DNA from 3 places in the Streptomyces sp. NBC_00012 genome. Region 1 is predicted to be linked to each of the others. Evidence: riboswitches for the same ligand, from Rfam matches in the RefSeq annotation. Region 1 holds a riboswitch; each other region holds the start of a gene.
The links. A riboswitch is a leader RNA that binds a small molecule or an ion and turns the genes downstream of it on or off. The one in region 1 is predicted to bind S-adenosylmethionine.
Positions count from the first base shown of each region.

Region 2: another riboswitch for S-adenosylmethionine. It lies ahead of OHA19_RS29190 (aminotransferase class V-fold PLP-dependent enzyme); the one in region 1 lies ahead of thrC (threonine synthase).
Region 3: another riboswitch for S-adenosylmethionine. It lies ahead of OHA19_RS06800 (hypothetical protein); the one in region 1 lies ahead of thrC (threonine synthase).

Region 1 covers NZ_CP108309.1:3,960,148-3,969,668, reverse strand. Annotated here, with positions in the region: gene otsB (trehalose-phosphatase) at 68-973, shown strand; gene OHA19_RS18145 (trehalose-6-phosphate synthase) at 1,037-2,464, opposite strand; gene OHA19_RS18140 (glucosyl-3-phosphoglycerate synthase) at 2,532-3,488, opposite strand; SAM riboswitch class I at 3,641-3,767, shown strand; gene thrC (threonine synthase) at 3,785-5,095, shown strand; gene OHA19_RS18130 (MoaD/ThiS family protein) at 5,126-5,404, shown strand; gene OHA19_RS18125 (cold-shock protein) at 5,826-6,032, shown strand; gene groL (chaperonin GroEL) at 6,412-8,034, shown strand; gene OHA19_RS18115 (hypothetical protein) at 8,160-8,672, opposite strand; gene OHA19_RS18110 (hypothetical protein) at 8,962-9,521, opposite strand, start outside.
Region 2 covers NZ_CP108309.1:6,368,429-6,377,949, forward strand. Annotated here, with positions in the region: gene OHA19_RS29175 (Rieske 2Fe-2S domain-containing protein) at 1-332, shown strand, start outside; gene OHA19_RS29180 (cytochrome bc complex cytochrome b subunit) at 329-1,954, shown strand; gene trpD (anthranilate phosphoribosyltransferase) at 2,078-3,142, shown strand; SAM riboswitch class IV at 3,228-3,345, shown strand; gene OHA19_RS29190 (aminotransferase class V-fold PLP-dependent enzyme) at 3,522-4,898, shown strand; gene OHA19_RS29195 (Lrp/AsnC family transcriptional regulator) at 4,999-5,280, opposite strand; gene OHA19_RS29200 (rhomboid family intramembrane serine protease) at 5,277-6,029, opposite strand; gene OHA19_RS29205 (hypothetical protein) at 6,194-6,436, shown strand; gene OHA19_RS29210 (NYN domain-containing protein) at 6,473-7,834, shown strand; gene OHA19_RS29215 (NlpC/P60 family protein) at 8,119-9,147, shown strand; gene OHA19_RS29220 (NlpC/P60 family protein) at 9,386-9,521, shown strand, end outside.
Region 3 covers NZ_CP108309.1:1,444,819-1,454,339, reverse strand. Annotated here, with positions in the region: gene OHA19_RS06830 (tetratricopeptide repeat protein) at 1-2,044, shown strand, start outside; gene OHA19_RS06825 (hypothetical protein) at 2,064-3,905, opposite strand; gene OHA19_RS06820 (GtrA family protein) at 4,013-4,504, opposite strand; gene OHA19_RS06815 (SAM-dependent methyltransferase) at 4,735-5,559, shown strand; gene OHA19_RS06810 (SAM-dependent methyltransferase) at 5,680-6,522, shown strand; gene OHA19_RS06805 (PPC domain-containing protein) at 6,452-6,916, opposite strand; SAM riboswitch class IV at 7,200-7,309, shown strand; gene OHA19_RS06800 (hypothetical protein) at 7,358-7,765, shown strand; gene OHA19_RS06795 (DUF4232 domain-containing protein) at 7,805-8,326, opposite strand; gene OHA19_RS06790 (cytochrome P450) at 8,661-9,521, opposite strand, start outside.

The DNA.
Region 1 (9,521 bases):
CCGGCTGCTCCTCGCCCGTCTCGCCGCGGGCGAGCCGGCTCCGGGGCGCCCGCTATAGGCTCGCCCCATGGGCAGCAACCCGGAAGCACCCGCACCCGAACCCGCACCCACACCCACCTCCGCGCCGGCACCCGCACCCGCGCTCCCGGCCCCCACCACGCCACCCGGCCGCGAGGCCCTCGCCGCGATCCTCGCGCGCCCCGACCGCGCCGTGATCGCGCTCGATTTCGACGGCACCCTCGCCGACATCGTCCCGGACCCGGAACAGGCCCGCGCCCACCCCGGCGCCGTCGACGCCCTCGTCGCGCTCGCCCCGAAAGTGGCCTCCATCGCCGTGATCACCGGCCGCCCGGCCGGCGTCGCGGTCCGGCACGGCGGCTTCGCCGGAGTCCCGGGCCTCGACCACCTGGTCGTCCTCGGCCACTACGGCGCCGAACGCTGGGACGCCGTGTCCGGCACCGTCCACGCCCCCGCCCCGCACCCCGGCATCGCCTCGGTCCGTGCCGAACTGCCCGGCGTGCTCGACCGGTCCGGCTCCTGGCACGGCACCTGGATCGAGGAGAAGGGCCGGGCGATCGCCGTCCACACCCGCCGGGCCGCCGACCCGCAGGCCGCGTTCGAGGCGCTCGGCGGCCCGCTCGGCGAGCTCGCCGCCCGGCACGGACTGATCGTCGAGCCGGGCCGGCTGGTCCTGGAACTGCGCCCGCCGGGCATGGACAAGGGCGTGGCGCTCGCCCAGTACGTACGGGAGACGGACGCCGAGTCCGTGCTGTACGCGGGCGACGACCTCGGCGACCTGGCCGCGTACACCGCGGTGGAGAAGCTCCGCACCGAGGGCCCCGACGGCATCCCCGGCCTGCTGGTGTGCAGCGGCAGCGCGGAGGTGCCCGAGCTGGCCGAGCGGGCCGATCTGCTGCTGGCCGGACCGGGCGACGTCGTCGCCTTCCTGGCGGCGCTGGCCGGGCGGATCTGACCGCCCGGCGGCGCAGGCCGGGCGGATCCGACCGGCCCGGCGGGACCTGACAGCCCCGGCGGCTCAGTCCCGCCGCAGCGCGTCCAACTGGTCCAGGAACCACTGCTGCGGCGGCAGCACGACGGCCGCCGCGGCCAGGCGTTCCGTGCGCGCGGCCCGTTCGTCGTCCGCCATCGTCAGGGCCTCGTGCAGCGCCGCCGCCGTCGCGGAGACGTCGTACGGATTCACTACCACCGCGTCGCTGCCCAGCTCCTCGTACGCCCCGGCCTCCCGCGACAGCACCAGCGCGCAGCCGTGGTCGGAGACGACCGGGATCTCCTTGGCGACCAGGTTCATGCCGTCGCGGATCGGGTTGACGAGCGCCACGTCGGCCAGCCGGTACGCGGCGAGCGAGCGGGCGAAGTCGTCCTTGACGTGCAGCACCACCGGCGTCCAGCCCGCCGTGCCGTACGCGGCGTTGATCTCGTCGGCGACCCGCCGCACCTCGGCCGTGTAGTCGCGGTACACCGCGAGGTCCTGCCGGGAGGGGTAGGCGAAGGCGACATGGACGACGCGCTCGCGCCACTCGGGCCGCTCGTCCAGGAGTGCGCGGTACGCGAGCAGGCCGCGCACGATGTTCTTGGACAGTTCCGTTCGGTCCACCCGTACGATCGTCCTCCGGCCGGGGCCGGTCTGCTCGCGCAGCGCCGCCATCCGCTCGTCCACATCCGCCTCGTGGGCCCGGCGGCGCAGGAAGTCCGCGTCCGCGCCGAGCCCGTGCACCCCGATCCTGGTGTGCCCGGTGCCGCCCAGGATCTGGGTGCAGCAGCCGATGAACGCGTCCGCCCAGCGCCGGGTCAGGAACGCCGCCCGGTCCGCGCCCAGGATGCCGTGCAACAACTGCTCGGCGATGTCGTCGGGGAGCAGCCGGAAGTAGTCGACGGGTGCCCACGGGGTGTGCGAGAAGTGGCCGATCCGCAGGTCGGGGCGGAGCTCGCGGAGCATGCCCGGCACCAGCGCCAGGTGGTAGTCCTGCACCAGCACCGCCGCACCCTGCCCCGCCTCCTCGGCGAGCGCCACGGCGAAGGCCCGGTTGTAGGTCTCGAACGACGCCCACTGCCGCCGGAACTCCGCGTCGAAGACCGGCTCCAGCGGCGTCTGGTACAGCATGTGGTGGACGAACCAGAGCACCGAGTTCGCGATGCCGTTGTACGCGTCGGCGTGCACCCGCGCGTCGATGTCGAGCATCCGTACGCCCTGCTCGGCGACCCCGCGCCGGACCGCCTCCCGGTCCCCGTCACCGAGCGCGGCGCACACCCAGAGCTTGTCGTCCACGGCGCTCAGCCCGGAGACGAGCCCGCCGCCGCCCCGTCTCGCGTCGAGCGATCCGTCCTCGCCCAGGGTGTACGAGACCGGGCCGCGGTTGGACGCGACGAGGACCTGGGCATCGGACCGGACGCCGGGCCGCGCACCGGACCGGGCAGCGGGCTGGGCATCGTGCTCGGAGACCATGTTGCGGAATCTAGCCCGATCACGAACCGCCCAAACGTGCGAAGTCAGACTGCTAAGTCGGACCCCGTCAGGCCGCGCGGCGCGAAACGTACTCCTCGATCTCGCACATCGGCGGCCGCTCCTCGGTGTCCACGGCATGGGTGCGCGGCACGAAGCCGTTCTCGCCGCGTTCGAACTGGGTGAGCGCCGGGCGTATCAGGTGGCCGCGGGAGAGCCGCAGCTGCGCGGTCCGGTAGATCGCCGCCGCCATCCGGCCGAGCGCCTGCCCGTCCTGGTGCCGGTGCTTGCGCACCCCCACGTCGACCTGGGCCAGCGCGTCCAGCCCCACCGTGTGCAGCGCGTCGACCAGCAGGCCCAGTTCCACGCCGTAGCCGACGGGGAAGGGCAGCTGTTCGAGCAGCGAGCGGCGTACGGCGTATTCACCGCCCAGCGGCTGCACGAAACCGGCCAGTTGCGGCCAGTGCAGATTGAGCAGCGGACGGGCCACCAGCTCGGTCACGCGACCGCCCTGACCCGCTGTGTCACCGAACGGGCGGTCGTACATGGCCTTCACGAACTGCACGTCAGGGTCGGTCAGCAGCGGGCCGACGATGCCGGAGACGAAGTCCGCCGAGAAGTCCTTCAGGTCGGCGTCGACGAAGCAGACGATGTCGCCACCGGTCACCAGGAGCGACCGCCACAGCACCTCGCCCTTGCCGGGCACGGCCGGTATCCGGGGGAGTATCGCGTCGCGGTGCACCACCCGGGCGCCGGCCTCCCGGGCCACCTCCGCGGTGGCGTCGGTGGAACCGGAATCGATCACCACGAGCTCGTCGACCAGCCGGACCTTCTCCATCAGCTCGCGCCGGATCGTCGTGACGATCTCGCCGACCGTCGCCTCCTCGTTCAGCGCCGGCAGCACGACGCTGACGCTTCCGCGGCCGGTCTCCCCGGCCCTGGCCCTGGCGGCCAGCAGGCGGTCCAGCGGGCGGTCGGCGGCCGACCAGGAACGCCTGGGCAGCCAGCACTCGACCTCTTCCAGCACGGTCGATACTCCCTGTATGTGATCCATCTCGCGGTTCGGACGACTATCTCAAGAGTCCGGTGCTTCGGTTACAGTCTTGAACAACGCGGACGACCATCGCATGCCGGGGCCGTCCGCCGATAAATGCCCGGATCGAAGATCCGGTGCCACAGCGCTCATCCAGAGGGACTGAGGGAACGGCCCGTTGAAGTCCCGGCAACCCCCCCACCGACCGAGAGGTCCGGTGAGGAAGGTGCCAATTCCGTCTCGTGGCGAAACGCGCCGCGAGGAAGATGAGGAGAAAGGGCCTCGCCATCATGGCTGCGCAGACCGTTGCAGTAAGCACCAGTTCTTCCGTCGACGCCGAAGCCGTCGACCTCGGTCCCGCTTCGGGCCTTTCCTGCCGCGAGTGCGGCGAGCGTTTCGAACTCGGTCCCATTTTCGCCTGCGCGTCCTGTTTCGGGCCGCTCGAAGTCGCGTACGACCTGCCGAGCGGCTCCCCCGAAGAGCTGAAGAAGCGCATCGAGGCCGGTCCGGCCAACATCTGGCGCTACGCGCCGCTGCTGCCGGTCCCCGCCGATGTCGCCGAGAAGCCGAACCTGAACCCCGGTTGGACCAAGCTCGTCCAGGCCGACAACCTCGCCCGTGAGCTCGGCGTCGAGCAGGGCAGGCTCTTCGTCAAGGACGACTCCGGCAACCCCACGCACTCCTTCAAGGACCGCGTCGTCGCCCAGGCCATCGAGGCCGCCCGCGCCTTCGGCTTCACCACCCTCTCCTGCTCCTCCACCGGCAATCTCGCCGGTGCCGTCGGCGCCGCCGCCGCCCGGGCCGGCTTCCGCTCCTGCGTGTTCATCCCGCACGACCTGGAGCAGGGCAAGGTCGTCATGGCCGCGGTGTACGGCGGTGAGCTGGTCGGCATCGAGGGCAACTACGACGACGTCAACCGCTTCTGCTCCGAGCTCATCGGCGACCCGCTCGGCGAGGGCTGGGGCTTCGTCAACGTCAACCTGCGTCCTTACTACGGCGAGGGCTCCAAGACCCTGGCGTACGAGATCTGCGAGCAGCTCGGCTGGCAGCTCCCGGACCAGCTGGTCATCCCGATCGCGTCCGGCTCGCAGTTCACCAAGATCGACAAGGGTCTCCAGGAGCTGATCAAGCTCGGCCTGGTCGAGGACAAGCCGTACAAGCTCTTCGGCGCCCAGGCCGAGGGCTGCTCGCCGGTCTCGGTCGCGTACAAGGGCGGCCACGACGTCGTCCGGCCGCAGAAGCCGAACACGATCGCCAAGTCCCTCGCCATCGGCAACCCGGCCGACGGCCCGTACGTCCTGGACATCGCCCGCCGCACCGGCGGCGCCGTGGAGGACGTGAACGACGAGCAGGTCGTCGACGCGATCAAGCTGCTGGCGCGCACCGAGGGCATCTTCGCGGAGACGGCGGGCGGTGTGACGGTCGGCGTGACGAAGAAGCTCATCGAGGCCGGGCTGATCGACCCGTCGCTGACCACCGTCGTACTCAATACGGGTGACGGCCTCAAGACCCTTGACGCGGTGGCCGAAACCTCTCAGGCGACCGCGACGATCCGTCCCAGCCTGGACGCGTTCCGCGCCGCCGGCCTCGCCACCAGCTGACCACCCGAGACTTCAGGAAGGGCACCCACCATGAGCGTCAAGGTCCGTATCCCCACCATCCTCCGTACCTACACGGGCGGCCAGGCCGAGGTCCCGGCCGAGGGCTCGACCCTCTCCCAGGTCATCGAGTCCCTGGAGCAGAACCACCCGGGCATCGCCGCCCGCGTCCTGGACGACCAGGGCAAGCTGCGCCGCTTCGTGAACGTGTACGTCAACGACGACGACGTGCGCTTCGAGGGCGGCCTGGAGGCGGCCACGCCGGACGGCGCCGGCATCTCGATCATCCCGGCCGTGGCCGGCGGCTGCTGACGCCCCGTCCGATCCCTTCGCGTAATCGAATTGCCCCCTCCGCTTCATTCGCGGAGGGGGCAATTCTGCATGGTTGAGCGCGGTAGAGTGTGGGAAGTCCCCCCAGCTGCCCGCGCCGCCCGCATATGAGAATGCGCCCGGACGCGACAAGATGCAGCCAAAGTGTGCGTGGTGCTTGCGGCATAAGTCGCCTTTGCCTGGCCCGACTTGCCCAGGAATCTCATGAATTCCGCATATTCGGGCGTTCGGCGCGGCCGAGAATTCTCGTCCGATTGACCTGTTGCAGAGGGCAGTTGGGCAGATACATTCAGCCGCGGTCGACGCGTTCCGGCGCACACACCCTCTCCTGTCGGAGGGTGAGTTCTGACCCGGGTCCGCGAAGTGCGGTCCTGCGCAAGGGCCAGTAATAGGGGAGTTAGGCATGGCTCAGGGCACCGTCAAGTGGTTCAACGCGGAGAAGGGGTACGGCTTCATCGCGGTCGACGGTGGTGCGGATGTTTTCGTCCACTACAGCGCGATCCAGATGGACGGGTACCGCACCCTCGAAGAGGGTCAGCGAGTTGAATTCGAGATCTCGCAGGGCCAGAAGGGGCCGCAGGCAGACATGGTCAAGCTCGCCGTCGGCTGAGTTCGGCGCGGTCGGCCAACGACACCACTCGCGCGCTGAGGGCCCGTACCCCGGAGGTACGGGCCCTCAGTGCGTCCTGGCATGCCGCCGGGCGTTGTCCGCGTCGCCCGGCATGCCGCCGGGCGTTGTCCACAGCCCTCCGCGACCCTCGTCCACAGCCCTCCGCGGTTGTCCACATCCGGAGGGGGACGCTTGCACTCCCGGGGGTCGAGTGCTAATCATTGGCGTTAGCACTCTCCAGGTGAGAGTGACAGAACTTGGACCGGGCCGGTGAGGCCCGCAGGTCGGTGGGGCAAGGAACCACCGGTCACGCAGGCCGTCCGTCGCGGGCGCCACTCGGTCCGGAGAAATCCACCCCTGTCCGGGAGGACCACTTCACATGGCCAAGATCATCGCGTTCGACGAGGAGGCCCGGCGCGGTCTCGAGCGCGGCATGAACCAGCTCGCCGACGCCGTCAAGGTCACCCTTGGCCCCAAGGGTCGCAACGTCGTCCTTGAGAAGAAGTGGGGCGCCCCCACGATCACCAACGATGGTGTTTCCATCGCCAAGGAGATCGAGCTGGAGGACCCGTACGAGAAGATCGGTGCGGAGCTGGTCAAGGAGGTCGCCAAGAAGACGGACGACGTCGCCGGCGACGGTACGACCACCGCCACCGTTCTCGCCCAGGCTCTCGTCCGCGAGGGCCTGCGCAACGTCGCCGCGGGTGCCAACCCGATGGCCCTCAAGCGGGGTATCGAGAAGGCCGTCGAGGCCGTCTCCGCCGCCCTCCTGGAGCAGGCCAAGGACGTGGAGACCAAGGAGCAGATCGCTTCGACGGCCTCCATCTCCGCCGCCGACACCCAGATCGGCGAGCTCATCGCCGAGGCCATGGACAAGGTCGGCAAGGAAGGCGTCATCACCGTCGAGGAGTCCCAGACCTTCGGTCTGGAGCTGGAGCTCACCGAGGGTATGCGCTTCGACAAGGGCTACATCTCGGCGTACTTCGCCACCGACATGGAGCGCATGGAGTCGTCCCTGGACGACCCGTACATCCTGATCGTCAACTCGAAGATCAGCAACGTGAAGGACCTCCTTCCGCTGCTGGAGAAGGTCATGCAGTCCGGCAAGCCGCTGCTGATCATCGCCGAGGACGTCGAGGGCGAGGCCCTGTCGACCCTGGTCGTCAACAAGATCCGTGGCACCTTCAAGTCCGTCGCCGTCAAGGCCCCGGGCTTCGGTGACCGCCGCAAGGCCATGCTCGGCGACATCGCCATCCTCACCGGTGGCACCGTCATCTCCGAGGAGGTCGGCCTCAAGCTGGAGAACGCCGGTCTCGACCTGCTCGGCCGTGCCCGCAAGGTCGTCATCACCAAGGACGAGACGACCATCGTCGACGGCGCCGGTGACAGCGACCAGGTCCAGGGCCGGGTCAACCAGATCCGCGCCGAGATCGAGAACTCCGACTCGGACTACGACCGCGAGAAGCTCCAGGAGCGCCTCGCGAAGCTGGCCGGCGGCGTGGCCGTCATCAAGGCCGGTGCCGCGACCGAGGTCGAGCTCAAGGAGCGCAAGCACCGCATCGAGGACGCGGTGCGCAACGCCAAGGCCGCCGTCGAGGAGGGCATCGTCGCCGGTGGTGGCGTGGCTCTGCTCCAGGCCTCGGCCGTCTTCGAGAAGCTGGAGCTCTCGGGTGACGAGGCGACCGGCGCCAACGCCGTCAAGCTGGCGCTGGAGGCCCCGCTCAAGCAGATCGCCGTCAACGGTGGTCTCGAGGGCGGCGTCGTCGTCGAGAAGGTGCGCAACCTGGCCGTCGGCCACGGTCTGAACGCCGCGACCGGCGAGTACGTCGACATGATCGCCGAGGGCATCCTCGACCCGGCGAAGGTCACGCGCTCCGCCCTGCAGAACGCCGCGTCCATCGCCGCGCTCTTCCTCACCACCGAGGCCGTCATCGCCGACAAGCCGGAGAAGGCCGCCGCGGCCGCTCCGGGCGGCATGCCGGGCGGTGACATGGACTTCTGATCCTGACGGATCGGTAGTTCCTGTACAGCTTTACGGTGTCGGCCCCCTGGACCAGCTGGTCCAGGGGGCCGACGCTTTCGGTGCCGATGCTCGGGGCCGCCGCCCACCGTTTTGGGGCTGCCGCCTTACTGGGCGAACACCATCTCCGGGAAGCGTTCCGAGGGCCCGTCCAGCAGATGGTCGTCGTGCCCGCGCAGCCACCGGCCGAAGAACGACGCGACGTACTCCCGGTTCGCGGCCAGGGCGCGGTGCGGCGGCACCGTCCCGACCGCCCTGGCGAGCCCTCCCTCCGGCACCGCGCCCTGTCGGGCCAGCCGGGGCAGCAGCACTGCGGCGTCCGTGTACGAGGCGTGCCGCGACCCGGTCAGCGTCACATCGGCCTTCCAGCCGCGGGTGTTCGCCCAGAACGCGGCCCAGGACGGCTGCTGCCGGTAGTCGCCCGAGCTCTCGCTCCCGCTCCCCATCAGCAGCAACGGCCGGTCGAGCCCGTCCAGGGCCACGCCGCTCAGGTGGGTGCCGTCCGGCTCCCGCCCACCGACGTAGTCCATCTCGCCGTCCATGTTGATGCCTGCCAGGAAGCGCCGGTCGTCGTGCATCGTCTGTGCGGCGGTGAACCCGCCCGCGGACTGGCCGAACACGCCGACCCGGCGCAGATCGAGCGCACCGCCGTGGTCAGGAGCGCCGAGGCCGCCAGCCCGGCGACGAGGACCTGACGGCGGTCGAGGCTGCGGCGGCTGCGGTCGCGACTCGGATCGTGCGGGGCAACGGTCATCACGTCGGGCTCCCTGGAGGTCTGCGATGGACGCACCCACGATGCCCGCCGGAGCATCGTGAGCGCGTGATACCGCAGTGCCCATTCCGTCATGGCGTCCTGGCTCCCCGGTATGAGACGGGGTGTCGCGTCGGACGCCGCGCCGCCGCCCCGCCTTACGGCAGGCGGTCGAGCAGCCAGGTGCAGAGTTCCTCCGTCACGAGGGTGTGCCCCTCGTTCCGGGAAGCGAGCTTGAACTCGTCCAGCCCGCCGGTGCCCTCCGGGAGCGAGGAGATGTCCTTGTACAGCTCGTCGTCCGTGTCCGGGTCGGCGACATCGACCGCGCTGACGGACGGTACGAAGCAGTGCGACCGGATACGTACATCGGTCTTGAAGCCGAGGAACGGGTTCAGGGCATTGAAGGCGTCCGCGAGGATGCCGAAGCCCTCCAATGAGCCGCCGGGCGCGCCGTCGATCGACGGGAGCCCCTTCGTACGGACCTCGTTGGTCTTCAGTGTCAGCACCCGCAGCTTCGCGACGAGCTCGTCGAGCCCAGGTGCCTGGGTGTAGAGCTTGGTCCCCGCAACCGTCAGGCCCTTGCCCTCCAGGGCCAGTTCGCCCGCCCGCACATCGGTGCCGGTCCCGTCGGCCGTCCCGTTGGCGACACCGATCAGCCGGGGCCCGCGCGGCCATTCGCCGACCGCCTGCATCTCCGCCAGGAACGCGCCGCGCTCGT
Region 2 (9,521 bases), 2.4 Mb from region 1:
TCGCCAAGGCCGCGCTGATGATCATCCGCATCGAGCCGGACAACATCAAGGACAAGCGCGAGCGCGAGTGGGCCCACGAGGGAATCGTGGCCTTCTCCAAGATCTGTACCCACGTCGGCTGCCCGATCAGCCTGTACGAGCAGCAGACGCACCACGTGCTCTGCCCGTGCCACCAGTCCACCTTCGACCTCTCCGACGGCGCCCGCGTCATCTTCGGTCCGGCCGGTCACGCCCTTCCGCAGCTGCGGATCGGTGTGAACAGCGAGGGCAACCTCGAGGCGCTCGGTGACTTCGAAGAGCCCGTCGGTCCTGCATTCTGGGAGCGCGGATGAGTACTGCGACCGACACACAGCGCAAGGCGCCCGCCGGTGAGCGGGTGGCCGACTGGGCGGACGGCCGGCTCGGGATCTACTCCCTGGCCAAGGCCAACATGCGCAAGATCTTCCCGGACCACTGGTCCTTCATGCTCGGTGAGATCGCCCTCTACAGCTTCATCATCATCATCCTCACGGGTGTGTATCTGACGCTGTTCTTCGACCCGAGCATGAGCGAGGTCGTGTACCACGGCTCGTACGAGCCGATGCAGGGCATCCGGATGTCCGCGGCCTACGCCTCGACGCTGGACATCAGCTTCGACGTCCGCGGTGGTCTGCTGGTCCGCCAGATCCACCACTGGGCCGCGCTGATCTTCCTGGCCGGCATGTTCGTGCACATGATGCGCGTCTTCTTCACGGGTGCGTTCCGCAAGCCGCGTGAGATCAACTGGCTGTTCGGCTTCCTGCTGTTCGTGCTGGGCATGTTCACCGGCTTCACCGGCTACTCGCTCCCGGACGACCTGCTGTCCGGTACGGGTGTCCGCTTCACCCAGGGCGCGATCCTGTCGATGCCGGTCGTCGGCACGTACATCTCGATGTTCCTGTTCGGCGGAGAGTTCCCCGGTCACGACTTCGTCAGCCGGTTCTACTCGATCCACATCCTGCTGCTGCCGGGCATCATGCTCGGTCTGCTGGTGGCGCACCTGATCCTGGTCTTCTACCACAAGCACACGCAGTTCGCGGGTCCCGGCCGGACCAACAAGAACGTCGTCGGCATGCCGCTGCTGCCGGTGTACATGGCGAAGGCCGGTGGCTTCTTCTTCCTGGTCTTCGGCATCATCGCCATCATCGCGGCGATCGCCTCGATCAACCCGATCTGGGCCATCGGCCCGTACCGCCCGGACCAGGTGTCCACCGGCGCCCAGCCCGACTGGTACATGGGCTTCGCCGAGGGTCTGATCCGAGTGATGCCGGGCTGGGAGATCAACCTCTGGGGTCACACGCTCGTCCTGGGTGTGTTCATCCCGCTGATGGCCTTCGGACTGGTGCTCGGGATCATCGCGGTCTACCCGTTCGTCGAGTCCTGGGTCACCGGGGACAAGCGCGAGCACCACATCCTGGACCGCCCGCGCAACGCCCCGACCCGGACGGCCTTCGGCGTCGCCTGGATCACCGAGTACGTCGTCGTCTTCATCGGCGGTGCCAACGACCTGTGGGCCACGCACTTCCACCTGTCGCTGAACGCCATCTCCTGGTTCGTACGGATCTTCATCTTCGTCGGCCCGGTCCTCGCGTTCATCGCCACCCGGCGGATCTGCCTCGGCCTCCAGCGCCGCGACAAGGAGAAGGTGCTGCACGGACGCGAGTCCGGCATCATCAAGCGCCTGCCGCACGGTGAGTTCGTCGAGATCCACGAGCCGCTCGGCCCCGAGCAGCTGCACACGCTCACCGCGCACGAGCAGTACAAGCCGGTCGAGATCGGCCCGACGGTCGACGAGAACGGTGTGGAGCGCAAGGTGTCGGCCCTGCAGAAGCTGCGGGCCCGGCTCAGCAAGGGCTACTTCGGCGAGAACAACCAGATCGCCAAGCCCACCACCGAGGAGTACAAGGAGATCACCAGCGGCCACGGTCACCACTGATCGCCTGAACTGATCGCCACAGCAGGAGCCCCGTCCATTCGATGGACGGGGCTCTTTGCCGTGCCTGGCGCTCGATAGGGTGGAGGTGATTCTTGTACCGGCTGTGGACCCCAGGAGCGGACCATGAACGTTGTGACCCCGATCGGCGGCGACAGCGTGGCGGACCGTACCTGGCCCGGCGTGCTGAACCCCCTGCTGCGCGGCGAGAACCTCACCGCCGACGACACCGCGTGGGCGATGGACCGCATCATGAGCGGTGAGGCGAGCGATGTGCAGATCGCCGGATTCGCGGTGGCCCTGCGGGCCAAGGGCGAGACGATCGACGAGGTCTCCGGCCTGGTGCGGACGATGTACGAGCACGCCAACACCATCCACGTGCCCGGCCGTACGGTCGACATCGTCGGCACCGGCGGCGACCTCGCCAGGACGGTCAACATCTCCACCATGTCGGCGGTCGTCATCGCCGGCACCGGCGCCAAGGTCGTCAAGCACGGCAACCGCGCCTCCTCGTCGGCGAGCGGTTCCTCCGACGTACTGGAGAAGCTCGGCGTCAACCTGGACCTCAGCGCACAGCGGGTCGTCGAGGTCGCCGAGGAGGCGGGCATCACCTTCTGCTTCGCGGTGAAGTTCCACCCCGCCCTGCGGTACGTCGCCAGGGCCCGCAAGGAGCTCGGCACGCCGACGACGTTCAACATCCTCGGGCCGCTCACCAACCCGGCCGAGGTGCGCTCCCAGGCCGTCGGTGTCGCCGACCTGAAGATGGCGCCCATCGTCGCCGGTGTCCTTGCCGAGCGCGGCAATTCGGCGCTGGTCTTCCGCGGTGACGACGGCCTGGACGAGCTGACCACCACCGCGACCTCGCGGGTCTGGGTGGTCCGGGACGGAGCGGTGCGCGAGGAGACCTTCGACCCGCGCGACGTCGGTCTGGAACTGGTGCCCGTGGAGGCCCTGCGCGGTGCGGACGCCTCGTACAACGCCGACGTGGCCCGGCGGGTGCTGGCCGGCGAGCGAGGACCCGCGCGGGATGCCGTCCTGCTCAACTCGGCGGCGGCGCTGACGGCTCTCGACCCGACGGACGGCACGCTGAACGAGCAGCTCGCGGCCGGGATCGCGAAGGCCGCCGAGTCCATCGACTCCGGGGCGGCGGCGCGTGCGCTGGAGCGCTGGGTGGCGGCCAGCAACGCCTGAAACGGGCGCAGATGTGGTGCAAGGCGCAGTCCGGATCCTGGACTGCGCCTTGCGCGTCTTCGCGCGTATGGCAAGATGCTGATCAGGTCATGAGTGACAGCGACTACGGCCCCGGCCCGCTGTCCGGCAACCCTCCGTCCGTGGCGGGGTGCCCCGGGTGAAGACCAGGCCGTAGGCAGCGAGGTCTGCGGCAAGCGCGGGCCCCTCGGCATCTGTGAATGCCAACCCCCGGGGTCCTGGTCCCTAGGGAGCCTCTTGTGAGCACGCGAATGCGATAGGGCCGTCGGCCCTCCTCCGCACACCCCTCTTTTCTCTTTCCGCTGCGCTGCCGCGTATCCGCCGGCGCATGCGATTCGCCTGCCTCTTACGGGAGTTCGCCATGTCTGTCTTCACCGCTGCCGCCGACCAGTCGCTTTGTGCCCCTCTGCCGGTTCTGGGCAAGGATGTGACGGTTCCGTTGGTCACGGGTGGTGAGGTCACGTACGCCGCGCTCGACTACGCGGCCAGCGCCCCCGCGCTCCAGCGCGTCTGGGACGACGTCGCCGCGTACGCCCCGTACTACGGCAGCGTCCACCGCGGGGCCGGCTACCTCTCGCAGCTCTCCACGGACCTCTTCGAGAACAGCCGCGCGACCGTCGCGGAGTTCCTCGGCTGCCGTCCGGGTGACCAGGTGATCTTCACCCGTTCGACCACCGACTCGCTGAACCTGCTGGCCGCGGTCGTCCCGGCCGACTGCCAGGTCTTCGTCTACGAGACCGAGCACCACGCCTCGCTGCTGCCGTGGCGCGACGCCCGGGTGACGTACCTGAACGCCCCGCGTACCCCGGCCCAGGCCGTCGAGACGCTGGAGCGGGCGCTCGCCGACCGCGAGCCGTACGGCCCCGCGCTGGTCTGCGTCACCGGCGCCTCCAACGTCACCGGCGAGCTCTGGCCGGTGAAGGAGCTGGCCGCCGCCGCCCACGCGCACGGCGCCCGGATCGTGCTGGACGCCGCCCAGCTCGCCCCGCACCACCCCGTCGACATCGCCGAGCTGGACGTGGACTGGGTCGCCTTCTCCGGGCACAAGCTGTACGCGCCCTTCGGCTCGGGCGTCCTCGCCGGCCGGGCCGACTGGCTCCAGGAGGCCGAGCCCTACCTCGCGGGCGGCGGCGCCTCGCGCAAGGTCGCCCGGCGCACCGACGGCGGGGTGGACGTCGAGTGGCACTCCACCGCCGCCCGCCACGAGGCCGGTTCCCCCAACGTCATCGGCGTCTACTCCATCGCCTCCGCCTGCAAGGCGCTCACCGAGGCGGGCTTCGACGACCTGGTCGCCCGGGAACAGCACCTCGTGGGTGCGGTCCGGGCCGGACTCGCCGAGGTACCCGAGGTCAAGGTGCTCTCGCTGTTCGGCGACGACGCCCCGCGGGTCGGTGTCATCTCCTTCGTGGTGGAGGGCTGGAACAGCTCGCACTTCGCCGCCGCGCTCTCCGCCGAGTACGGCATCGGGGTGCGCGACGGACTGTTCTGCGCCCACCCGCTGGTCCGCACCCTGCTGGGCAGCGACCCGCAGGAGGTCGGCGAGTGCGGCGCTCCGGAGGCCGAGCCGGGCGAGCGGTCCCTCAACGCGATCCGCGTGAGCTTCGGCGCCGGTACGCCGGACGAGCACATCGAGCGTTTCGTCCGCGCGGTCAAGGAGCTGGTGAGCAAGGGCGCCCAGTGGAAGTACCGCACCGAGGACGGCCGTTGCGTCCCGGACCGGGGTGCGGCGCAGCTCTGAGGCTGCCGGAGGCACACAGCACTTCGGCGGGGGACGGGCAGCCGGTGGGCCCGTCCCCCGCCGAAGTGCTGCGCGGGGTGGTGAGTGGTGAAGCGCGTACCTACGCGTCGAGGCCGATGGCGAAGGCGGCCTCCAGGTCGTGCTGCGAGTAGGTACGGAACGCCACATGGGTGTCGGTGGCCTCGACGCCGGGGATCTTGCTGATCCGTCCGGGGATGACATCGGCGAGATCGTCGTGCTTGGGCACCCGGACCATGGCGATCAGGTCGTACGTACCGGTGACCGAGAAGACCTCGCTGACACTGTCCAGTGCGGCGATGGCCTCGGCGATCTCGGGAATCCGGTCCACGCTGGTTTTGATGAGCACGATCGCGGTGATCACGGCTGGCTTTCTCCCTCGGTGGCCGTGGCTGGTCCCTTCACTCTATCCGTACGCCGGTAACGCCCCCAGGCGTAGAGAAAGCCGAGGGCGAAGCCCACCACATGGGCCAGATAGGCCACGCCCGGCCCCCCGCTGCCCGCGCCCTGGACGGCCAGCCACTGGAGGGCGAACCAGAAGACCAGCACGATCCAGGCGGGGAAGCGCAGCGGCAGGAAGAAGAGGAACGGGAACAGGCTGGTTACCCGGGCCCGGGGGAACAGGTACAGGAACGCCCCGAGCACCGCCGAGATCGCCCCCGAGGCGCCCACCAGCGTCTGGTCGGACGTGGCGTGCGCGGCCGCGTAGGCGACCAGGGCGAGGTAGCCGGAGATCACGTAGAAGAAGGTGAACCCGACCCGGCCCATGCGCTCCTCGGCCATCGCCCCGAACACGTACAGGAAGAGCACGTTGCCGAGCAGGTGCAGCCAGCTGCCGTGCACGAAGAGGGCGGTGAGCGGGGTGAGCAGGGCGCGGGGGGAGCCGTCCCACAGCTCGCCGGGGATCACGCCCCAGCGTTCGAAGTACCCGGCCTGGGCGGCGAGCACGGCGTCGGCGGTGCCGGGGACCGGGTTGAAGCCGGACAGCGGGCTGATCACGAAGATCAGGACGCAGACCGCGATCAGGGCATGGGTCACCACTGGCCCGCCCGAGGTAACCGTCCGTAGCAGTCCACCGGCCAGCCTGCCGGTCACAGCTCGCCGATCGATCATGAACAGAGCATGACGCAAGCGGAGGGAACGGGACAGACCGCCTCGCCGTGTCGGGGGGACACAGCGAGGCCGTAGGGTTACGGCAGGACATCCGCAGTTCGACGGCGCACCGCGAGATCCTTGAAGGCAAGGCAGCACGAGGCTCGACGAAAGAGGACGCAACGATGACGACGGTTCCCCAGCCGACCGACGGGACCCGCTGGCGCTGCACGCTCTGCGGAAATCTCACGCGCTTCGACGTGACGCGCTCCTCGAAGGTCGTCGAATATGTCCATCTCGACCTGGCCGGTGAGTCCAGCGTCGAGGAACGTGAGGTGGTCAGTGAGACCATCGAGTCGGTGCGCTGCCGTTGGTGCAACGCGGTGGACCAGATCGAACTGGTGGACAGGCCGGGTGCCGACTCCTGACGGAGCCGCGCCCACAGACATTTGGGGTGACGGATGGTGGAGCAGCCCGCTAGCGGCGCCGAGTCGGCCGAGGCGGCCGACGACGCCGTCGAGGCGCTCGACCGCCCGCTGCCCGAAGGTGTACGGCGGCGGGTCGTCGCGCTGGTCTCGGACGCGTTCGGCGGCCTGACGGTCACCGAACTCCCGGCCCAGCTGCGGCAGTACGCCCGTTTCACCCCGACCCGGCGGGCCAAGTTCGCCGGGAACGCGATGGCGGCCGCCCTGGAGGGCGACTCGCTGTTCCGCCAGCGCATCGGCGAGCGGCTCAGGGAGGGGCAGCCGGAGCTGACCGCCGCCCTGGAGGCCGGGGCGCCGCCCGCAGCCGCCGACCCCGTCGACGTGGCCGCGGCGGCCTATGTGCTGCGCCCGGCGGGCTGGGTCAAGCTGGTCGCCGCCGCCGGCGAGGAGGCCCAGCGCGCGGACGCCGAGCGCGCCGACGAGGAGAGCCGCCGCGAACTGGAACGGCTGCGCGAGGAGCTCGTCCACGCCCGCTCCCAGACGAAGAGCGAGACGGAGCGGCTGCGCGTCGAGCTGGACGCGGCCCGCAAGGAGGCCGAGTCCCTCCAGCGCAAGCTGCGCAGCGCCGTCAACGAGGTCAAGCGAGGCGAGGCCGCGCTGCGCCGCAGCCGGGCCGAGACCGACGCCGTACGGGCCGAGGCGGCCGCCCAGGTGTCCGCGGCCGAGAGCGAGGGCCGGCGGCTCAAGGCGCGGCTCGGTGAGGCCGAGGCGTCCGTGGAGGCGGGCCGCCGGGCCGCCAGGGAGGGCCGCTCGGTCGAGGACATGCGGCTGCGGCTGCTCCTGGACACGGTGCTCGACGCGGCGAGCGGGCTCCGCCGCGAACTGGCCCTGCCGCCCTCCTCGATGCGCCCCGCGGACGGCGTGGACGCGGTCGAGCCGGGCCGGCTGTCGCCCAAGGACATTGCCGCCAGGGCCCTTTCGGAGACCGATCCGGCCCTGCTCGACCAATTGCTCGCGCTGCCGCAGGCGCATCTGATCGTCGACGGCTACAACGTCACCAAGACCGGCTATCCGCAGCTGCCGCTGGAGAAGCAGCGGTTGCGGCTGCTGGGCGGGCTCTCGATGCTCGCCGCGCAGACCGGCGCCGAGATGACCTGCGTCTTCGACGGGGCCGAGCTGGCGGCCCCGGTGCTGCTCGCTCCGCCGCGCGGGGTCCGGGTGCTCTTCAGTAAGCCAGGGGTGACCGCCGACGAGCTCATCCGTCAGCTGGCGCGCGCCGAACCTCCCGGCAGGCCGGTCGTGGTGGTCTCCACCGACCGCGAAGTCGCCGACGGAGTGGCGAAAGCGGGCGCCAGGCCCGTTGCGTCCGTCTTGCTCCTGAAGCGCCTTTCGCGCGTCTAGCGGCACTTGTCGGGTCTCGGTGGAAATCGGGGAACGGACCGTCAAGTCCTCGCTACAGCCCGTGCGTCGTGGGTAAAGAAGTGCGCTCCGTGATGAGATTTTTCGGGTGAGGATTTGAACTGATCACAAGTTGGTCACTAGGGTCAGGCCTCGAACCTTCGCACGGTTGATCACCCATCCGGGGTGGCAGCGAGGGCACCGCCGAGTCCGTGACATGCACGGAGCCGGGGATTCAGATCCCCCACAGCCCGGTAGGCGGCTCGAGGAAGAAGGAGCTCGCCTCCGTGGCGTCCCACCGTCGTCCCAAGCAGCCGAGCCGCGCCCGTGTGACCGTGCTCACCGCGACCGCAGCCGCGGCCGTGGCCCTGACCTCCCAGGCGGCCCACGCCGACCCGAAGCCCTCCAAGGGCGAAGTCAGGTCGGAGGTCGAGAAGCTCAGCCACGATGCCGGCGAGGCCAACGAGCAGTACTACGGCGCCAAGGAGAAGCAGCAGAAGCTGGAGAAGGAAGTCGGCGCGCTGCAGGACAAGGTGGCCCGCGGCCAGCAGGAGATCAACAACCTGCGCAACGGCCTCGGTTCGCTCGCCGCGGCGCAGTACCGCTCCGGCGGCATCGACCCGTCGGTGCAGCTCTTCCTCTCGTCCAACCCGGACACCTTCCTGGACGAGGCCTCGGCCCTCGACCAGTTGACGGCCAAGCAGACCGAGGCCCTGGGGAAGATCCAGGAGAAGCAGCGGGTCCTCGCGCAGCAGCGCAAGGAGGCCCAGGAGAAGCTCGGTGACCTCGCGGACGTGCGCAAGACGCTCGGCGAGAAGAAGAAGGAGCTCCAGACCAAGCTGGGCAAGGCTCAGCGCCTGCTCAACTCGATGACCGCCGCCGAGCGCGCGAAGATGCGCGAGGACCAGCAGCGCGCCAGCCGCTCCGCGGGCGACCGGGTCGACCTGGGCAACGAGCTCCCCGCCTCCGCCTGGGGCGCCGCCGCTCTGAACGCCGCCAAGACCCAGGTGGGCAAGCCGTACGGCCGCGGCGGCACCGGCCCCGGGTCCTTCGACTGCTCCGGGCTGACCCAGTGGGCCTACGCCCAGGCCAACGTCCAGATATCCCGGGTCACGTACACCCAGGTCAACGACGGTGTGCACATCGGGCGCAGCGCGCTGAAGCCGGGTGACCTGGTCTTCTTCAACAACACCTCGCACGTGGGGCTCTACGCGGGCAACAACACCCTCCTGCACGCCCCGTACCCGGGCACGTTCGTCCGCTACGAGTCGATGGACACCATCGGCAGCTTCCAGTTCGGCGTGCGCGTCGGCTGACGACGCCCGAACGGGCGAAATTCCCGCGCCCGCACGAACAGTCCGCCCCGCCGGAGACCACAGGTCACCGGCGGGGCGCCGCCGTTTCTGCCGCCCTTCCTCCCGGCGCGGTCTTTGGCCGCTCCGTGACCGTCCGACTACTGTCTGCCTGCTGTGCAGCTCCCGGTCGTCGGTCCGCCCGCCCCGGGCGGCAGGGGCTGCGCGCGTCTGCGTACAGCGGAAGGAAGTGCGGCGTCCTGTGGTGTCCCATCGCCGTTCCACACAGTCCGGCCTCAATCTGAGCGTCCGGGCCACCGTTCTGTCCGCCGCGGCGGCGACCGCGGCCGCCACTCTCGGCGCGGCCACCGCGAACGCCGACCCGCAGGACGCGCCCC
Region 3 (9,521 bases), 2.5 Mb from region 1:
ATGGGCCTGGGAATCCACCGGAGGTGTCGTGCGGAGAATCGTCGGCCGGGAGGTCCCCGCACCCGTGGCCCCGGACGAACGGGACGATGTGGCCCGCATGGTCCACGACCGGATCCGCGCCGATCCGCAACTCGCCTCCTCCTGGGCCGCGTTCGCCACCCGGATGCGCCGCGACCCCGCCCCGCCCCGGGCCGCGCGGTCGAACCTCCCCGCCTCCATAAGGTTCTTCACGGATCGCAAGGAGGCGATGAAACAACTCCGGCGGGAAGCTTCCCGCCGCGCCGACGGTCGGCCCCGGCTCGCCCTGGTGCACGGTCCTGACGGCATGGGTTCCAGCACCCTCGCCGTGCACTTCGGCGCACAGCCGACCCGCCTCTTCCCGGACGGCCAGATCTACGCCGACCTCGGAGGCCGTGGCGCCGGTGGCGCGCGCGACGTCGGAACCGTACTGCGTGCCCTGCTGCGCCAACTGCGGGTGCCGGACGAGGAGATGCCGAGCGGGACCGACGAGCTCGGCGAGTTCTTCCGCCACCGAGTTGCGGACCTGGGACTCCTGATCGTCCTCGACCACGCGTACTCGGCCTCGCAGGTGCGGCCGTTCCTCACCTCCGCACCCGGGGTGTTCACGATCCTGGTCGCCCGCGCCCCCTTCCCCGGCATCGACGCCGTACGGGTGCCTGTCGGCCCGCTCTCGGACCGGGACGCGGTGCGGCTGCTCACCGACATCACCGACAAGTCCACGGTCGCCGCGGCCCGTGCCACCCTGCCGTCCCTGCTCCAGCGCTGCGGCGGGTCGCCGTACGCCCTGCGTGCCGCGGCGTACCAGCTCTCCGCGCCCACACCCCCGACACGTCGTGGCGAAGCGGCCGGAGACCCGGTACGCGGCGCCGCCGAGGACAACTACCGGCTCCTGACAGCGGAGTCCGCCAGGCTGTACCGGCTGATGGCGCTGCGTGACTGGCCCGCCTTCGACGTCGCCACGGCCGCCCGGACCACCGGCCCGGACCCCGACGCGGCGGCCGGGCTCCTGGAGGACCTGGCCGACCGGATGCTCCTGGAACGCGGCCCGGGCAGCGGCCGCTACCACTACCGCCACGCCGTCCGCGCGCACGCCGAGGCGGCGGCGATCCGGGACGACGGGATCGCGGCGTGCTCCGCGGCGCTCGCCCGCACCCTGAGCGCCTTCGCCGATCTGGCCGAATCGGCCGCCCACCAGGCGCTCCCGGAGAGCTGGCGTGTCCCCGCACCGGCCGAGGACCGCGCCGGGCAGACATACGCGGACCGGGGCGCCGCCCTCGACGCGCTGCTCGCGGAATCGGGCAACCTGGTCGAGGCGGTGCGCTGCGCCGAGGAGTCCGGCGACCCGGACACCGCCGTACGCCTGTGCCGCGCCCTGTGGCCGCTGCAGCTCAAGGCCGGCCACCACGAGATGCTGCTGCCGGCGCTCCGCATCGGCACCCGCCTCGTCGACACCCATCGCCCGATGAGCCCCGACGCCGGCGCGCTGCACGCGCAACTCGCCCACTCGCTCACCGAGTTGAAGCGCTGGCAGGAGGCGGGGACTCAGGCGCGGGAGGCGGCGGGGGCCGAGGCGGCGGCGGGCCACAGGAGGGGCCATGCCTCGGCCGTCGAATTCCTGGGGCTGCTGCGCCTGCGGCAGTGGCGGTACCAGGAGGCGTACGACTGCTTCGAGGAGGCAGGCGCCATCCTGGCCGCCATGGACGGGCAGGACGAGGGGATTGCCGACGTGCCGCGTGCCGTGGCCCTGCTGGAGCGTCATCGCGGACGGGCGCTGCGCGGGCTGGGGCGGCGCGAGGAGGCCCGGCGGAAGCTGGAGGCCGCGCTGTCGTGCTTCCGGTCGAGCGGCGACACGTACAACACGGCCCGGACGCTCACGGATCTCGCCGAGACCTGGCTGGACGAGGAGGACACCGAGGCGGCGCTTCCGCTGGTCGAGGCGGCGATCACGACCCTCGACGGCCAGCGCGCGACGTACCACCTGGCGCATCTGCGAAGCATGCAGGAGCGCTGCGTGGCCCCCTGATCCGGTGGACGCGTCCTCCTCAGCCGGCCGGGTCGGTCGGCGTCAGAGGATCGACGCGTATGCGATGGAGCTGGTCGCCCGTCCGCAGGACCAGTCCGTCGGCCATTGCCCGCGCCGGCCGCGCCCGGGCAGTGACCGCCTCCCGGCCGTCCGCGGCCAGCCAGGAGTGCAGGGCGGAGGCGTATGCGGCGGGGTCCGCGCCGGACACCTCCGCCGTATCGTCGTCGGGCACCGCCCTCATCCGGAGCGGTTCCTCACCACGTACCCGGACCACGCACTCGGACGGGCCGGTCACATAGGCCGCCACGGAGCAGCCCCGATGACGGCGGAGCACCTCGGCGGTCCAGAGCGACGGCGAACCGAAGCGCGGATCGTCGGGTTCGCCGTCCCGGAAGATGACGTCGGCCAGCTCCAACGAGTCCACCTCGCGGGTGTCCTCGTGCACGGCGACGTGCAGTTCGCCACCGTGATCCGGACCGGGACCGGACCGCTGCCCCGCCCAGCGGCTGACCGCGACCTCTTCCGGCCCGAGAACCCGGGTCAGGACCCGCAACGGCACGGTGACCGTACCGGCCTCGTACCCGGGCAGCGGGAGCGGTTCGAGCGTGGCGGGCCGGCTGGGCTCCGGCGCCCCCATCATCGAGTAGAAGAGCTTCCGGAGCCGGGCCGCGGATTCGCCCGGCACCGAGGTGGTGAACCCGGCCGGTCCGGGCAACGGCCGGTGGCAACGGATGAGTTCATCGATCTGCGCCGCCAGGGACGCGTCGGGGTCGAGCCTCGGTGCCTCCCGCATGAAGGCGGAGATCGGCGCGTCGGGGTCGAGGGCGTGGAGCGGCACGGCGCCCAGGAGCACCGGGGTGCCGAGGGCAGCCGCGTAGTAGGTGACTGATCCGTGGTCACCGATCACGGCATCTGCTGCCAGGAGGGCCTGTCGCCACCCCGTCAGTGGATCGATCAGCGCCAGCCCGCCGCGCCGTGCGCGATCGAGCCAGGCACGGATCTGACCGGGGCCGTGCCCGTGCCAGATGTTGGGATGCAGTACGGCGGCGAACCGGTACTCGTCCACGGGGAACTCGTCGGCGACCCGGGCGAGCAGGGCGGCGACGACATCGCCTCCGCACCAGCCGTCCCCCGGGACCTCCGTCCCGTCACCGAAGAGCGACTCGGAGTTCCAGGTCGAGTTGAGCACGACGAGCCGCTGACCGGGCCGGACTCCCAACGCGCGGCGGAAGCGTTCGCGGCGGGGCCGTGCGGCGAGCATCCGGTCGAAGCAGGGATCCCCGGCGAGCACGGCGGTCGGTGCGGCCTCGGGACAGGCGATGCGCAACCGCTCGAACTGCTCCGGGTGGGAGAGCACCAGGGCGTCCGCCACGGGGGTGCCCCGGCTCGACAGCAGCCACGGAGGCGCGAGCCCGAACACGGGCGCAGGCACCGCCCCCGCCCTCGATCCGGTGTCCGGTGTCCGGTGTCCGGTGTCCGGTGTTGCCAGCCTCTTAGTGTAGCCAATGCCGTGCGAAAGGATGGCCAACTTCCCGGTGAGAGCGTCCAGTTGACCGCCGAAGCTGGCGGAGACGACCAGGTCCGCCTTCGTCTCGGCCGCCTGCTCCCACGGCAGCACCGGCACTCCGGTGTCGGCAAGGAGCTCGGCCGTGCCGGCCGCGAACGCCGAGGAGCCTGTGCAGGTCACCAGCAATTGGACCCGCAGATCGTCGTCGAACAGAGGCAGCACATCGAGGAGCCGCGTCGCGGCGGTCACGTTGTGCACGACCACCAGCACCCGCAGGCACTTCCCCCGGGTCGCCCACCGCGCCGCGTCGTCCCCCACCGGCACCCGGACCCGCCCGCCCCGCCCGTACTCCATCCGCACGCCCCTCATCCGCCCCGGCCCACCCGCGGGCTCCGTGTCGCCCGTGCGACCGGCCACGCCAGTCAACCAGCACGGCGCCGTGCCGACCACCGAGGGGGGCGTCACACGGCCATCGCCACCGAGGACTTGCGCAGCGCGTCGGCGCGCGAGGCCCGACCGTGCCCGCTCCGGCTCCGGTTCCCGAAGACGATGACCCGCAACAGCGCGAATCGTCCGACCCCCGCCAGAGCGGACGCCGCCAGATAGACCGTCTGCGCGGCCAGGGGCGAGGGATGGGGCTGCACGGCGAACAGGCAGAGCAGCGCCCCTGTGGTGAACGCGTAGCTCACGGCGACCGTCGCCCCGGACCGGAGATGGACCCCCCACCCCTTGCGTTCGCTCCGGAACGAGATCCGTCGGTGCAACTCGGTCGCGACGACCGTGGAGGCGACAGTGACCAGCGCGTTCGCGACGGCCATCGGTATGCGCGCGCTGAGCAGCACGACCGCCGCGCTCGACACCAGCCCGACCCCGCCACCGCACACGACGAATCGCGCGAAGGCCGCGACGAGTGGCCGAACGGCGCGCGTCTGCCGACGCGTTGGGGCGGTCACTGACGGGCCTCCGGAAGGTCAGGGGGAACGGTGATTCGAATCCGCCCCAGAATCTACGGAGTCGGAGCCGTTCGAGCGACCCGATAACGGCCGGCTCCAGTGGGGGACAGCCCGGAGCCCGGCCCGGCCGGCCACGGGATCCACGCTCGGTGACGTATGCGGTCATAACTCTTGCGACGCCCAGGTAGGTTAAGGCCATGGCTTGATCACTTTCGCGTCCGGAGGTCTCCATGAGTGAGCAGCAGTCGTCCGTAACTCCTCCCGCCAGGCCGGTGTCGGACCGGATCGACACCACCAGGCCTCATTCCGCGCGCTTTTGGAACTACTTCGTGGGCGGCAAGGACAACTACGAGGTCGACCGTGAGGTCGGTGACCAGATCAAGGCCTTCTTCCCCGGGCTCGTCGACGTGGCGGTGGCGGGCCGGCAGTTCCTGCGGCGTTCGGTGAGCCACCTCGTTCAGGAGCGGGCTGTCCGGCAGTTCCTGGACATCGGGACCGGCCTGCCCACCGCGGACAACACCCACCAGGTGGCCCAGGACATCGCGCCCGAGTCGCGCATCGTGTACGTGGACAACGACCCGCTCGTGCTGACGCATGCCCGTGCGCTGCTGACCAGTTCGCCCGAGGGCGTCACCGACTACATCGACGCCGACCTCTACGACCCGGACGCCATCCTGGCCGAGGCGGCGAAGACGCTGGACTTCGACCGGCCCGTGGCCCTGATGCTGCTCGGCATACTCGGTCACGCGGGCGACTTCGCCAAGGCCCGCGAGGTGGTCGGCCGGCTGATGGCGGGGCTGCCGGCGGGCAGCTACCTCGTGATGTACGACGGAACGCGCACCAGCGAGGGCATGATCGCCGCGGAGAAGGCGTACATCGAGAGCGGCGCGGTGCCGTACTACGTGCGCGAGCCGGACGAGATCGTCACGCTCTTCGACGGGCTGCGGATCCTCGACCCCGGCTTCGTCCGGCTAAGCCAGTGGCACCCCGACGCCGACAGCGCGACCGTGCCCGCGGACGTCGACGCCTTCGGGGGTATCGGCGTCAAGGAGTGACGTGCTCCGGAGCCCGTTGCGGCTGGCCGGCCGTCGGATCACGTGTGTCCGCGCGGCCGGCCGGGCGTCTGCTGCGAGATGCTGGGGCAGGCAGCTGATCAGTACCAGGGGGAGTGCCGGATGACAGGACACGGATCCGGTGCGGACCGCATCGACACCACCAGGCCGCATCCCGCGCGGGTGTACGACTGGTTTCTCGGTGGGAAGGACAACTATCCCGTCGACGAGGAGCTCGGGAGACAGATCGCCGGGCTCTCACCGCACACGAAGCGCATCGCGCGACACAACCGGTGGTTCATGCACCGTGCGATGCGCTGGCTCGCGGGCGAGGCGGGGATGCGGCAGTTCCTCGACATCGGTTCCGGCATTCCCACCGAGCCCAACCTGCACCGGATCGTCCGGAACACGGCTCCCGACGCCCGGGTCGTGTACGTGGACAACGACCCAATCGTCCTGACCCATGCCGAGGCGCTGCTGAGCGGGGGTGCCGCAGGGGCGACGGCATACCTCGAAGCCGATGTGCGGGAGCCGGCAAGAATCCTCGAACTCGCCGCCGATGTCATCGACTTCGAACGGCCCGTCGCACTCTCCCTCATCGCACTCCTGCACTTCATCGACGACGGCGACAGCGGCGGTGAGGGGGAGGGGATGCGCGACGGGGCGTACGCGCTGGTGGAGCGGCTGACGGACCGGCTCCCCGCCGGGAGCTGCCTGGTGCTGTCGCAGCTCACCGATGACTTCGACCCGGAGAGCGTGGAGAAGGGGGTGGCCTCGTACGCGGCGGGTGGTGTGACGCTCGTGCCGAGGTCGCACCGGGGCGTCAGCCGGTTCTTCGACGGGCTGGAACTGGTCGAGCCCGGTCTCGTACCGGTCGTCGACTGGCATCCCGAGCTCAGCCTCGGGGAACTTCCGGTGGAGACGCAGCCGGTGCCGATCTACGGTGCGGTCGCCCGCAAGCCGTAGCGTGACGGACGCGGGGGCCGGGGACCGTCCGAAGACGGCCCCCGGCCCCCGCGCTGCCGGGCTTGTCGGCTACTTCCGCGGCTCGACCGTGAAGCCGCGCCCGGTACGTCCCGGAAGCCTTCGGGATGACCGCGGACTCGGGGTCGGCGGTGCCTGCGCTGGAGGCCACCTGCTTGCCGGCCGAGTCGTAGATGTACATGTCGAAGTCGTCCGTGGGCGTCTCCCATTGGATGGAGACGGGGACGCCGCCCTCGGGGTTGTCGTCCCACTGGCCCTCGGGCGGGTCGACGGTCAGGTCGAACCGGGCGCAGACCGCGTTGTCGGGGTCCTCGGCGGCCGTGCCGCACTTGGCGGGCGAGTCGACGGTTCCCTTCGCGTACACCGGCTCTGCCACGTCACCGTGTTCGTGGTGCCGTCCAGGGTGCCCGAAGGCGTGGCCGCGGCATGGGCCTGCGGGGCCGGGGCGGTCAGGGCGGTGAGGGCGAGGACGATCACCGACAGCGTGCCGACGGCTGCCTGGCCGGGACGGTTCTTGAGTATCCGCAAGCTGCCGGTGATGACGCAGAACGACCTGGGCGTCCGGCTGTACGGCCGGGAGCCCGCACGGCCGGGAGCCTGCACGGCCGAGAAACTGACCCCCCGTCGGGCGCCGTCGTTCGTGGGATACAGTTCCGGCAGGTCATGAGTTCCAGTGCACAGCCCCGGCTAACTGGACGGCACCCCGCTCCGCTGCGGGTGCTCCGGGTGACGACCGGCCCCGTGCGCGGCGCATGGGGAACAGCGGACCATCGGGGCAGAGCACCTGGGGTCCATGATCTCGGGAAGGCGAAGAACCATGCTCCCCCATCTCGTCCAGAACGACGACTGCACCGGCCATGGCCCCGGTCACCACGTCCACTGGATCCACGCCAAGAAGTGCCACCAGGAGCCCGGTCAGGCCGTGGAGCTCCTGCTCACCTCCGGTGACGTCGGCGCCGACGGCTGGATCGGGCTGCGCCCCGCGTTCGACCATGCCGAGGACCTGCCGAAGGTGTGGACACACGCTCCGGCGGCCCTCACGGAACTGCTCACGGAGCACCGTGGACGGGTCTTCTGGCTGCCGCGGTGGCACGCCCTGAAGCTGGTGGACTCCGCGGGCAGGGCCACGGCCCTGGTCAACGTCGGGTTCGAGGGCGGCCCGCTCTGCGCGACGACGGCCCCCGACCCGCGGCGGACCGTCGGCGGCACGAGTTACGGTCTGTAGCCGCCCTTCGCCCCGGCGTGCCCCTCACCGGCGCGTGGATCACCCCAGGGCGTCCGCCAGCACCCTGTCCGCCGCCGCGCGCGACTCCTGCCAGAGGGTGGTCACCGGCACCCACACATGGACGCCCTCCGGCATGCCCACGGAGGCCGCGCCGAACGTGACGCCCAGATGGGAGGGGTCCGCGGCCACGGAGAGGCTGCCGACGACGTGGCCCTCGGTGGCCGCCGGGTCCGCGGTCCGTACGGCGGCGTACGCCCGCTCGCCGGGGGCCAGCTCGTAGGGGCCGCTCCCGGCGGGCGGGACGGCCTCGGCGGAGCCGTCGAGGCCCCGGAAGGTGATCGTGGGGATCCGGTCCACCACGCAGGTCCGGCCGCCGTTGTTGACGACGTCGATCCGGGCCGTGTTCCGCTGTCCGCCGGGTGCGGCGTGCACGTCGAGGGCCTTCTCCTGGCAGGTCGCGAGGCGGCTCACGGTGCCGGTCGTCGCCGATGCCGTGGTGCCCGCCAGTGGCAGGGTGGCCGCGACGGCGAGTGCGGCGGTGAGAGCGGGGCGAAGACGCATGTTGTTTCTCCCGTTGGATCGACAGCCTGCGGGTACGGCCGGACGGCCCGCCGACCGGTGCGGCGGCCGACATGGACAGTGTGAACCGTATGACCTGATCTCCGCGACAGATCGGACATATCGGTTCGGTATATCCGGCGCGCAGCCGAGCCCCAGCCGCAGCCGCAGCGGAGTGCCGTATCCCGGCGACGCCCCGACGGCGCGGCGGACCGGCGCGGCGGGCGTGTGGCGGCTTCGGGCCGGAACAGCGGGCGTGTGGCGCTTCGGGCCGGAACCGCTCAAGGGGCGGGCCCGCGGAGGACCGGCTCGGCCACCGGGCCCGCCCCGTGCGCCGTCACCGTGTCCGGACCGTCGCCATCACTTCCCGGTCAGGTTGCAGCGTGAGCGATGGGACCGGCTCGATGACGCCCGGGTCCACGTCCAGCTCGAAGCGGCGGGCCAGCACGGCCAGGATCAGCACCGACTCGACCATCGCGAACCGGGCGCCCAGGCAGACCCGGGGGCCGCCGCCGAACGGGAACCAGGCGTACTCCGCGATGCTGTCGCCGTTCTCCGGGTCCCAGCGCTCGGGGCGGAACTCCTCCGGTTCGGGGAACCACCGCGCGTCACGCTGTGTCGCCCACTGGCTGGTCCACACCCGGGTGCCCTCCGGCATCGGCACACCACCGATTCGGGCACCGGCCTTCGCGACACCGGTGACCAGCCAGATCGTCGGGTAGAGGCGCAGCGTCTCCTTGACCACGGACTGGGTGTACGTCAGCCGCGCGTAGTCGTCGAACTCCGGCTCCCGGTCGCCGAGAATCCGGTCCAGCTCCTCGGCGAGCGCGGCACGCACCCGCGGATTGCGGGACAGCAGATACCAGGCCCACACCAGAGTGGAACTGGTCGTCTCGTGCCCGCCGATGTACAGCGTGACCGTCTCGTCGCGGATCTCCTGGTCGGTGAGGTGCTCACCCGTCTCGTCGACCGCCGTCAGCAGCCGGCTCAGCAGGTCGGGGCGTTCGTCACCGCCGTCGCGATGACGGGCGACGACCCGGCCCACCTCGGCGTCGATGACCGCCGCGGCCTTCTTGATCCGGGCCCGGCCGGGGGTCGGCACCCAGTCCGGCAGCAACGCGCCGATCCCGGCGAACTCCTTGCCGATCTCCTGCTGCGCCACATCCATCGCCCGGCCCATCGCCTCGGCGTCGGCCGC